One region of the Colwellia sp. BRX8-4 genome, then DNA from elsewhere that is predicted to be linked to it. Evidence: riboswitches for the same ligand, from Rfam matches in the RefSeq annotation. Region 1 holds a riboswitch; the other holds the start of a gene.

Evidence for each region. Region 1 has a riboswitch for lysine ahead of dapA (4-hydroxy-tetrahydrodipicolinate synthase). Riboswitches for the same ligand answer to the same signal wherever they lie in the genome.
Region 2: another riboswitch for lysine. It lies ahead of lysC (lysine-sensitive aspartokinase 3); the one in region 1 lies ahead of dapA (4-hydroxy-tetrahydrodipicolinate synthase).

The regions. Positions count from the first base shown of each region.
Region 1 covers NZ_JACGVS010000001.1:99,449-105,817, forward strand. Annotated here, with positions in the region: gene H4J56_RS00425 (succinylglutamate desuccinylase/aspartoacylase family protein) at 1-267, opposite strand, end outside; gene H4J56_RS00430 (PLP-dependent decarboxylase) at 301-1,545, opposite strand; gene H4J56_RS00435 (2,3,4,5-tetrahydropyridine-2,6-dicarboxylate N-succinyltransferase) at 1,572-2,321, opposite strand; gene dapA (4-hydroxy-tetrahydrodipicolinate synthase) at 2,352-3,284, opposite strand; lysine riboswitch at 3,375-3,546, opposite strand; gene H4J56_RS00445 (DsbA family protein) at 3,673-4,914, opposite strand; gene H4J56_RS00450 (methyltransferase) at 5,137-6,171, shown strand; gene H4J56_RS00455 (sensor histidine kinase) at 6,215-6,369, shown strand, end outside.
Region 2 covers NZ_JACGVS010000012.1:17,405-23,773, forward strand. Annotated here, with positions in the region: gene pdsS (proteobacterial dedicated sortase system histidine kinase) at 1-1,198, shown strand, start outside; gene queE (7-carboxy-7-deazaguanine synthase QueE) at 1,203-1,877, opposite strand; gene queC (7-cyano-7-deazaguanine synthase QueC) at 1,957-2,616, shown strand; gene lysC (lysine-sensitive aspartokinase 3) at 2,691-4,043, opposite strand; lysine riboswitch at 4,155-4,353, opposite strand; gene H4J56_RS11330 (GNAT family N-acetyltransferase) at 4,519-4,926, opposite strand; gene H4J56_RS11335 (hypothetical protein) at 4,987-5,271, opposite strand; gene H4J56_RS11340 (hypothetical protein) at 5,362-5,769, opposite strand; gene H4J56_RS11345 (DUF6435 family protein) at 5,908-6,087, shown strand; gene H4J56_RS11350 (hypothetical protein) at 6,192-6,369, opposite strand, start outside.

The sequences.
Region 1 (6,369 bases):
TTCACCATTTTTATGATTACAACCCACAGGGTTGGCATAAGGTACTAAGGTAATATCGCCATTTATTTTTGTGTTTTTCAATAATTCTAATAGTTGAAAAATAACCGCATTACCTTGCACTTCAGCGCCATGCATATTCGCTTGAATATAAACACTGGGTGCATCAGTACGTCCTTTTATACGATAAACAGGAACGGTAAGTGCTGCGCCGCTCGCCATTTCACCAACATGCATAACTTCTTTTTTTATTTCATTCATTTTGTTCACTTTATCTTAAACATTAAGCTGAAGTATTTATCGCTATCTTAAATACCAATCCGCTGGTTGTGCTGCTCTGACTTCAACCAACGTCCCTTGACTAAACACGTATTCAGCAGCGATATGGTGACAAAGAAAGAACGGCATACTTTCAGTAAAACCGTAAGCACCGCAATAGCCAAATACCAGTTGATCGCCAACAGATACGTCATCAGGCAAAGGCAACTTACCCAATTTGTCCATACTGGTACATAGCGGACCATGAATATCAAACAACTGTTTTTCGCGTGTAGACTCTCGTAGTAAATTTACCGGAAAAGGCTGTTCGGTTATCGCCGGTCTTAACAAATGATTGATACCTGCGGCTAAGACTAACTGCTCTTGACCATAATTCATTTTTCTATCAACAACGGGGACCACATAATAACCACACTCAGCAACCGCAAAACGGCCCAATTCTAACCATAACTCTTCGGCACCTGCCTGCTGCTTTATGATCGCCAGATCAGTAATAATTTTCTGCCAAGAAAGTGTTTTGCCTTGCTGTAAATAATCAATACCTAAACCGCCACCTAAATCTAAGATTTTTAATGGCATACCTATGTCATCAGCTAAACCTTTTAATGGTGCAACCATTTGTGACCACAGCGAGAACATTTTTTCATTACTGAGCATATTGCCCCATTGAAAAATATGTAAACCACACAACTCAATACCAGGAAAGTTAACGACTTTAATGCTTTGCCACTGCTCTATCGACAAACCAAATGGTGTTAGGGAATTTCCCCCTAAAGGGTTTTTTTCACCCTCTGGCCATTGCAACTGAACCCGCAACAGCACTCTTGGCTTAACATCATGCTCAATAGCTGCTTCATTTAACCAAATTAATTGATTCAAACTTTCAGCAACAAAAATATTAACCCCTTGTTTAATGAACGACGTTATTTGTGCTTTTGATTTTGCCGGACCGGTATTTAAGATACGTTCGGGTGTAATACCTTGCTTTAAGACTTGATTTAATTCGCCACTGCTCGCCACATCAAAATTAAAACCCGCATCGTCTAAGGTTTTAATGATGTTAGATAACGGGTTCGCTTTTACCGCAAACCATAACTTAATGACGTCTTGGCGTTGTAGTTCGGCTAAATGGGCTTTAAGCGCATCAAGATGATAAACAAAGTAACCTTCTTGCTGGCTACTTTCAGGTTGTTGTTTTGTTAACTCAGCGCTTAATTCAAGCGCCGAAGGAGAATCAAAACAATAGGTAGTATTTACTAACTCAGACATGATATTCCTGCTTTACCTTAGAGGGCTTAACGTAAAATAGACTCGAGTTCTAACGAGGCATTACTTTTTTCATCGCGATATTTAACGATTAATGCACAAGCCATATTTAAACCGTGCGTTTTCGCCCACGCCCCTGAAACCGGACGTGTTCCTGGCACCACTACAGCACGTTCAGGAATATCAGCACCTTTTTCAAGCATCACTTCATTCACACAATCGTAAACAGGCACTGACGCTGAAAGTGAGACACCTGGCGCTAAAACAGCCCATTTTTTAACAACAATACCTTCGACAATGACCACACCAGCACTTAGAAAGGCACCATCTTCGATAATAACAGGGCTTGCACCAACCGGTTCTAAAACACCACCAATTTGAACAGCGGCAGAAACATGAACATTTTTACCTATTTGGGCGCACGAGCCAATTAATGCATGGCTATCAATCATAGTACCTGTATCAACAAAAGCCCCAACATTAATGTAAGCGGGTGGCATAATAATGACACCAGGAGCAACATGCGCACCACGGCGAACTGAAGAACCACCCGGTACTAATCGCACTTTATCGTCAGCGGTAAACTCACGCGCAGGTAAATTATGTTTATCGACAAACCCCTTATAAATGCCATCAAAAGCAATGTTTTCGCCCGCTTTAAATGCTGATAATATAGCTTCTTTTACGGCTACATTGGCCTGCCAATTTCCTGCTTTATCTTGATTTGCCGCACGAACAGTACCTGCTTCTAATTGTGTTAATGTTTCTTGCCAATTCATTTTAAATTCTCATGTTAATACTTAAAGGGATCACTTAGCTTGAGTTTCAAGCCATTGATTAATTAATTTATCTGATGCTAACAGCGAGTTGCAGTCGTTAAGTTCTAAATGGGTTAACGGCGCACGTAAAAAGGGAGTGTTGATCATTTTATTTTGGTGCATTAATACTTTTACGGGTATGGGACTTGCCACCTGAAAAAGCTCATCGACCGCATTTTGCCAAAGTGGAAATAAACCTTTAGTCTCACCAGCTAGTGATAGCTCGACGTATTGATGAGTCGCTGCCGGCCAGACATTACTACAAACCGAAACTAACCCTTTTACACCTGCTTGTGCTAAGTAAGGCATCATGGCGTCTTCACCACTATATAGGGCAATATCTGGACAATACTGGCGATAGGCGAGTACCTGATTTAAATCGCCACTGGCTTCTTTTAACGCCCAACAATGCTGATGATTTTGCACCGCCTGTAAAGTTTCAATAGCAATAGAAACACCGCTACGAGAGGGGACGTTATATAACATACAGGGGAAGTTGGCGGCATCAAGTAAAGCACTAAACCATTGCGTTTGACCTATCACACCCGGCTTTGAGTAAATGGGACTACCAAGTAAGTAGGCTGAAATAGGTAATTTATTACAAGCTGTTATCCAATTAATTTGCTCGGTTAACTGATAACCGCCAACAGCAACCATTAAAGGTGCGCTGAGTGATAATTGGCAAACGAATTCAACAATCTTAACTTGCTCTTGCGATGTTAAGGCCAGGCCCTCTCCTGTACTACCTAGCAAGACAATACCATTACCGGCGTCAGACTGACTAATAGCTAATTGTTTGAGGCTTGGAAAATCGATTTGACCATCATCAAGTAATGGCGTAATTAATGCGGTCCATAAAATAGTATGATGAAGCGTTGGGTTAGCTGTTAAGCTAATTTTTTTTGATAGTTTTATTTGATTCATTTCTCTCGAACTCTGTTCGTTCGGAGAACTTTTAGGCGTTTGTAATAACCAAGATAACAATCACTTATGTGAAGAGCATTAGGCTTTACAAAGGCCAGAAGCTCCCCACCAAGTTGGTGACAATTGTTAGGATTCAACCCAAACAACCGATAAGTAAATTATCAAAAAATTACTTACCTCGGCATTAATCCCCCTCGTTACCAATCATTAGAGCTTGATCTCTTTATGATAACTACCTGGTTAATGCTCCTCTTCTGGCCCTTTATCATAAGTTTCGCTTGTTTGAAAAAACAAAACTTTATTGAATTCAGGACAACAACATTAGAACATTTATTCTAATGTTGAGTCAATAGTGCTCTAAATGAAGATAATACGGATATATTATATCTTATGAAACAATGATCGCTTGTTCAATTTGTGCCAAGCGGTCTTGCCCCCAACAAATAACATTTTGAAATCGAAAACAAGGCGCTCCCCATAACCCCATGCCATCTAAAGTACTTTGGTTGGTATCAGACCATTGTTGCCAGTCATGTTCATTATTATATTCTAACGCTTGTAGATAATTGATTTTATGCTGCTGACATAAAGATTCGATTACCGATTTATTTGATAAGTCTAAACCGTCAACATAAATGGCCTTAAACGCAGACTTAATAAAATCGAGTTCTTTATTTTGTTGTTCTGCATACGAAAAAATTTGAAAAGCATTAAAAATACCTTGCCCTAAAGGATCTGCAATACCGGTAAAAGGAATATTAAGTTTTTTAGCTTCACGACTGGCATCAAAAACAGCATAACGTTCTTTATTTTCTGTCGTGGTTAACCCCCGCATAATCAAAGGTAATAACGGCTTTATCTTTAAAGGGATCTGATAATGCTGACTTAACTTTTCTGCTTGTAATAAACCAATGTAAGAATAAGGGCTTCGTAATGAAATAAAGGCTTCTAATATTTTCGTGTCAGCGATGTCAGCTGCATTATCTTTCACTTGTTGCTCAGCAAAGACTAATTTATTTTTTTGATAAACAGCAACACTGTCATCTTTTGCTAAACCAAAGTCAGCCAAACGTTTTTCTAGATGTTCAAGCCTATCAATACCAACAAACCATTGCCCCGCAATAAAAATAGACGAAGGTAAGTAATGCCCTTGTTTAACTAAACGTATTAAATTTTTAATTTGATAATTTATTACCGGTGTAGAAGCATGATAGTAGTAATCAAAATCATTCGACCAAGTCTGTTGAAAGAGTTGCCAAGCATTATCGAGTGTTTTAGGTCGCAACTGCCACATTTGCTGACCAGTAAAGAGTGATTCTTGAGTCGGTCGTTGCGTTATTTTTTTCAATTGATATTGATCAGCAATAAAGTTGGCATCTTTTATTGCCCAAGTGCGCATTAATTTGGGATCGATAGTTACCCCTGGAACACTTTCATAGACTAAGAACAATTTAAATTGAATATTGAAACGTTGCTCTAGCTCTGGTAACACTTGAATCAGCATAAAGCTATAAGGGTCATTAAGTGCTAAGTAAACTTCAGCGACAGGTGTTTTTCTAAACCAGTTAGGGACGGTAAAATAGCGAAATTTTAATAACCATGCACGCTTATCACTGCGTATTAGTTTCACTTTAAACCAAGTAAAAAATTTAGTAAAAATAACCCACTCCCTGAATTTTATATGGTGATTTGCAAATTTATTATTCGCCTTTCTGACATGATAATAATATTCACGTAGAATAGCGGCTATTATAAACATATCTTTTCGTTAAGCGTATAAAATACCGTTAATTAATTTAGGGTATAAGTTATATATTTATGAATGCCATAACCCAATTATTTGAGAATAACTTTGTTAGATAACATCAATCAATTATTGCTGCGTAATCCCGATTTACTAAAAGCAAAAGCGCCATTATTTATCAACTTACCTATTGACGATTTTTTTGAAGAATACCATGCACTTCACCCTCAAGCAGTGATGACATGTTATAACACGAATTATCAATCACATTTACAAGCCAAACGATTAGACCTCACTCAAATGACTGCGGTATTTAATGTCTATTATCAAAGTAAGACTGCCCACGACTTAGTGATTATTCAGTTTCCTAAAAGTAAGGCCGAGTTAACTTTTATGCTCGCGATGATAAAAGACTCGATAGCAAATGAATGTTTAGTTTTGGTTGTCGGTGAGAATAAAAGCGGTATTAAGTCATTAGCAAAGTTGACAGAACAACAGCTTGGCGATTGTGCAAAAATTGATGCTGCTCGCCATTGCTTATTATTCGCAAGCAATATAATTGCGACGCAAGAGTCTTTTATCTTAGACAACTGGCTAAAGCCATATTCTTTTATGATTAAAGACATAAGTGTAGATGTGGTTGCCTTGCCTGGTGTATTCAGTCAAAACGGCCTCGACATTGGCACTCAGGTATTGTTGGAAAATTTACCAAAAAAAATTACCGGCGAGCTACTCGATTTTGGCTGTGGTGCCGGAGTCATAGCCAGTTACTTGGGTAAAGTTTTTCCTGAAATTAAGTTACACTTACTTGATGTTAGTGCCTTAGCATTATATTCAGCGCAAGCAACATTGAAATTAAATAATTTAACTGGCCACGTTTTTCCATCAGATAGCTTGTCAGATCTAAAAGGTAAGTACGATTACGTTATTTCAAATCCACCCTTTCATCAGGGCCTTAAAACCAATTATCAAGCAACAGAGACATTCCTTTCAAAAATAAAACCCCATTTAAAACCGAAAGGACAAGTCACTGTGGTGGCAAATAGTTTTCTCCGTTATCAACCCATCATGGAAGAAGCGATTGGTAGAACACAAATTTTAGCTAAGCAAAAGGGTTTTTCTCTTTATCATTGTTCAATTTAATTGCTCAATATAAAATTTAAGTTACTATAAATATATGGAAAAAATGAAACGCATTCACTCATTAAAGAAAAAACTGATGATTATGATCATCGGTTTCATTGTATTGTTTGTTACTCTTTCTTCTTTTATCATCGCTAATTCATTTATTGAAGATACAAAAGAAGACGCAGCGACTAATACAAAATATTGGGCCGAGCT
Region 2 (6,369 bases), on a different contig from region 1:
ACAAAAATACTTACAACCGTTATTTCAACATTTGCTCAACAAACCTCAAGATGATTTTATTGACCGTCTTTACGACACGCAAAACCTAACGGGTGAACATATTGAAGCCGCACTTGCGGGTATGCCAAAATCTCAATGGCGATTAACCACAGATAAAAAAGCGGTAATCATATCAGCTGCATACCCTATTTATATCAGTGATAAGGTCAACGGTGCGGTCATTGTTGAAGAAACAACCAATGGCATTCTCAGTGTACGAAATAAAGCCTTAGAGAAATTGTTTACGTCAATTTTAGCGATTATGTTATTGGGTGCTTTCGCTTTTTTCTTTTTTGCGTCACGTATTTCAAATCGCATTCGCCAACTGCGTAATCAGGCAGAAATTGCTATTGATGAACACGGTCGAATCAATAACGAGATAGCCGAGAGTATGCAAGTATCAACAGCCAATGATGAAATTGGCGACCTCTCTCGCAGTTTTTCTACGGCAGTAAATCGTTTAAGCCAGTACAATCATTACTTAGAAAATATGTCGTCACGACTCTCACATGAACTCCGCACCCCGATAGCGATTGTTAGAACATCCTTAGAAAATTTGTCTTTACAAGCCTTACCTGAGAAAAGTTCCGCTTACATTGACCGTGCCCAAAGTGGTATTAATCGCTTAAACAATATATTAACCAATATGAGTGAAGCGACTCGTCTTGAACAAATGCTCAATCAAACTGACAAGGTCAGTTTTAATCTCTTTGATGTGCTTAATGGTTGTGTACAAGGATATCAGCAGATATACCCTAACTTTACTATTGAGTATTTGGCCTCAGATAAAAAAGTAATGTTGGCGGGATCGCCTGAGCATATAGCGCAATTATTAGATAAGGTTGTCACTAATGCCGTAGAGTTTAGTGATGATAATAAACTTTTCATAACGACAGCGTTGAAAAACAAAGACATCACCATTCACGTTAGCAATAACGGCACGTTATTACCCGACACGATGGAAGAGCGACTTTTTGATTCTATGGTTTCAATGCGTGAAACACCGCAAATGAAAGAAGATAAGACTCCTCATTTGGGCTTAGGCTTATATATTGCCCGCTTGATTTGTGAATTTCATCAGGGGCATATCGTGGCAAGTAATCATCATAATCCGCAAGGTGTCACGGTGTCGATTACCTTGCCATTGCAGGTAAAGTAATTATTTACTCTATACCTAAATATTTATGTACTTGAACGGATAAACGCCAATTATTTTCAATACAGCTTTTTATTGCTAACGCTGTTGCCCGTTCTTTTTGGCTGATCGGTTGCAAATAAACTTGGGTGTTAACAATATTATGTTCGGCTAATAACGCTTTTAAGTCGTCTATATGCTGCTCAGTCGCCACTGGATGTTTAATTTCATTGGCACGTAACATCGCTGAGTTTAATATTTTGTAGCCACCCTTCATGTTTACTTTGGGTGAAACAGTCACCCAGCACTTATCCGTCACCTGTATTTCAAAAGTACCCGATGTTTCTAATTGACAACTAAAACCATTGGTTTCAAGTGCTTGGCACAGAGGGAGTAAATCAACCATCGCTGGCTCACCGCCTGTGATAACAATGTGTTTGGCTTGATAACCTTCTGCCGTTATCATCGCTAAAATATCTTTAACCGTAAGCGCTGACCACGTTTGAGATTCAGCTTCTTTTGTTAACATAGCATTCGGTGTTACTTCATCTTCAAGGTTTATTGCCCAAGTATGCTTAGTATCACACCACGAGCAAGCAACGGGGCAACCTTGTAAACGGATAAAAATTGAAGGTTGACCGGTAAAAGCGCCCTCTCCTTGAATAGTTTCAAATAATTCATTAATTTTGTATTTTACGGTCATCGGGGTTTTTGCCTGTTTATTGCTGGTGTAAATTGAAGTAAAATGCGCGATATTAATTATACCCTAAGAGACTTTAGAAATGACAAACAAAGTTGTTGTTATTTATTCTGGTGGCATGGACTCATTCACTGTTCTTAATCGCGCCTTGCATGATGGCAAAGAAGTGTTCGCATTAACCTTTGATTACGGACAGCGTCATGTCAAAGAAATTGAATTTGCCAGTACGGTTTGTCAATCACTTGATGTAAACCATAAAATTATCGATATATCATCTATTAATCAATTACTTGCTGGTTCTTCATTAACCGACAATATTGATATTCCTGAAGGTCATTACGAAGCTGAAAGTATGAAATCAACGGTTGTACCTAACCGTAACATGATTTTGTTATCACTTGCGGTCGGTTATGCCGTTTCAGTGGGGGCTAGCCAAGTTTATTACGGCGCACATTCAGGAGACCATGCAATATATCCTGATTGTCGTCCCGAATTTGTAATGAAAATGAATGAGGTGTGTAAAATAGCTAACTACGAGTCAGTAGAAATATTTAGCCCTTATTTAACGGTTACTAAAAGTGATATTTTAACCGATGGATTAAAAATGGGCTTAAGCTATGATAATACTTGGACGTGTTATAACGGCCGTGAAAAAGCCTGTGGAAAATGTGGTGCCTGCCAAGAGCGTTTAGAAGCTTTCAGTGATAATAATGTTACCGATCCGTTAAGTTACGAATCGTGATAAATAAAAGATAAAACACGGCAAGGTGTTTTATCTTTTTTCTGTACTGACCAAAGAAATAATACGCTTAAAGCTTATGAAAATAAGGCATTGTGTAGCTTTTCAACGGTTTCATTTGCTTGTTTCTCGTCGACTAAGAAACATAAGTTATGTTCACTGGCGCCATGACAAATCATCCGCACGTTTATCCCTGAGATAGTTTCAAAAATACTGGTACCAACGCCATTACTGCGATGCATTTTATTTCCTATAACCGCTATTAACGATAAACCGTGCTCTACGGTCACTTCACAAAGCTGTTCTAATTCTTCAACAACGGTTGAGTTTAAAAGCGCTTGCGTCGAACCCGTAGGGTTATCGAAGGTTAGCGCAATACTGATTTCACTGGTGGTAATTAAATCAACACTCAGTTCATGTTTGGCTAAAATACCAAAGACTTGTGCAAGAAAACCACTAGCATGTAGCATAGCAGGACTCTTTACCGTTACTAATGTTTGCTCTCTACGTAAGGCTATTGAGCGGTATATTGGGCTCGATTCAACAAACTGTTGAATGCGTGTACCCCCCTTCTCTGGTTCCTTACTTGAACCAACAAAAACCGGAATATTCTTTCTCATCGCAGGAATGAGTGTTGCCGGATGAAGAATTTTTGCGCCAAAGGTCGCCATTTCAGCCGCTTCGCCAAAACTGATTTCTTTAATAGCACGGGCATGCTCGGTAATACGTGGGTCTGTGGTAAAAATACCGACAACATCAGTCCAAATAGAAAGATTATCGGCATGTAACGCTTCGGCTAAAAGCGCGGCACTGTAATCAGATCCGCCACGGCCTAGGGTTGTCGTATGACCGTCCTCATCTTGACCAATGAAACCTTGGGTAACGATAACTTTATCAACCAGCAAAGGCATAAGAAATTGCTGTGCGTTCTTAGCGAGCATCTCAAGGTTAACAACGGCTTTACCGTATAATGCGTTGGTTTTCATGACTTGGCGAACATCAAACATTTCGCCATTAACACCAACAGATTTAAGGACTTGTGCAAAGATACATGAACTCATTTGTTCACCAAATGACAAAATTGCATCGGCTATGCGTGGGCAATAATTAAGTGATTGCGCGTTAGAGAACTCGCTTAACTCATTTAGCAGTTGATCAATTTGAAAGTTTAGCTGTGTTTCTTCAGCTAAATGTTGGGTAATATTAAATTGGATAGCGCGAATACTGCTAATGATTGTTAATTGTTCATGCTGAGATACATCTTTTTGACTTAAACGAACCAGTAAATTAGTAACGCCTGAACTTGCAGATACGACAACAACTTTGTTACTTGCATCGTTTTTAATGATCTGAGCGCATCGTAACATCGCTTGATGATCAGCTAGACTTGTGCCGCCAAATTTTGCAACAGTAAAAGGTAATAATGACATCTAAGGTCTCCCTAATTAAGCCCCCAGTAATAATTATAGGGTAACTTTATAAACTTCAAGGAAGAGCATGGCTGAATTAAGAAGTGTTCTTGGTAAGATAAACTAAACTTTTCAGCCAGAAGCTCTCCACCATAATCTAATTAGCACTTAACATACTAACTAGAGGTGACAATCCTAGGGATTCAGCCCTAGTAACCGAATAAATAACGCCACTCGCTAATTACTCTCGGCAATAGTCTCCCTCAATAACAGTCAAAAGAATGGTGGTTCTTCGTGTTATCTACCTAGCTACTGCTCCTCTTCTGGTTGATTATTAAAAACATACAATTTGAGTATTTATTCTAATAACCGACATGTGGATTAAATCCTATCTGTAATAATAAATCAACAGGCTAAGTCGATCTTTTTTAGAAATAATAGCTTAATAGCATTGCCCGTAGTTCAACTAAAGCATGGCTAGGCTTTTATATAAAAATTAACGGTTGCTGCAGCGCATTAATTTTATACCACCGACATCCGTTGAAAAACCAAGATTTTTATAAAAGCTCTCCAGTTCAGGTAAGCAATATAATTCAAAATGTTTTACTTTGACTAATTTATCATGGTTTTTAACCAGGCTCATCAATTGCTGACCGATACCATTACCGCGATGAGAGGCGCTTACAATCACATCAAAGATGATTGCTTTATAGATAAAGTCGCTTAGAATTCGCGTAAAACCAATGAGCTCATTGTCTACATCGAGAATACCAATACAAATTTGAGAACCACGAATACAATTTTGAGTGTCTTCGAGTGAGCGTTCTTTACCCCACCATACACTTTTATAAAGCTGGTGAACTTGCTTTATATAGTCGTCAGAAAATCTATAAATTATGGTCATCTTTAATTTTTAAACTCAATATTCACTGACCTATTAACAGACAGTAATTAGCCAGCAATATTATTTAATAAGGGTAACACCCGCAACTTCTACCACTGTTTTTGCATCAGCACGTTCAATAACTTTTAATAGTGTTGTTTGAATAGTTTCATCTTTTCTCGCATCACCTTTACTGGTAAATTTTTGCTCTTGTGGAGCATCACCTTCAGCGGCAATAAAACCAACCACAACTTCAGTAGCACAATCAGCTGACTGACCAAAATAAGCTAATGAAATTTGTGGGTAGCCTTGAAATCCTTTCTTAACTCTTTTATCAATACGTTTAGTCGATTTGTCTAAGTTCATAATAATTATCCAAAAAATAACGCGATTTTAGCGCGAATAAAACAATAGTTATCTAAAGTCATAAGTGATTTATCAATATAAGCTAACTCACTACAACACATGCTGAACCCATAAGATGAATATCAATACTACATGAGGAAATGCAACAGTAGGCCTAATTGATTGACAGGCATATTCTTTAATTAAGGCAAGACCTGATAAGCTAACTTTATGATATTCAGAGTTAAATTGACATACATTTTCACTACTGTCGGCTGAAATATATTTTTCCAGCTGTAAAAGCCGTGTCTCAATACGTGATTGAAATGTCTTCCAAACAGCATCTTGAAGCCATAAAACGACTAAGATTAAAAAGATAGGAATCGTGATTACATTCGATATAATGGCTATTAGTAAAACGATTACGGCAATAAGTTTTATATAAAGCGAATGTTTCTCATAGCTGTCAAACTGATTTTGGAGTAAGGACCATTCTGAGCTGAATTTATTTTTTTCCATTTTTCCCTCTTATAATGAGAATAAATTTTTGCAACACGTAGCACGATACAATAAGTTTTTAATTAAAATGTAAATAATAAAAACTAAAATCGATTTGTATACGTATAACTAACAGTAACCAACTCAATGGTAAATAAAATGTTTGGAATATTTAAAAAAGACCCGATAAAAAAATTAAATAAACTCTATGAAGCTAAGCTTGAACAAGCGATGTTTTCGCAAAGAAATGGAGATATAAAGTCATATTCGATGATCACTGCTGAAGCAGAAAAAATAGCCGTGCAGATTAAAGATTTAGAAGATTCAAAAAAGAACTAACGCGCTAATAGCGAAGACCCCGCCACTTCATTTAAGGTGATGGCGGGATTTTATTGCTTGCCCTTTTAAACCCGGTATTTATCTGCTTGCAGTCTTCAGTACACTCAATTTATTAATAATTCGTAATGATCAGCCTTTTTGGTAAAGCCAACCCGTCTCAAGTAAAGTTCATGAGCATCATCTGATGGCTCGACGATTAAATGTTTAATACCTTCTTGTCTTAGTTGATTTTGTTCAGCAGAGAACATAAATTTGGCTGCTTTAAAATCTCGGTCTTCGGGA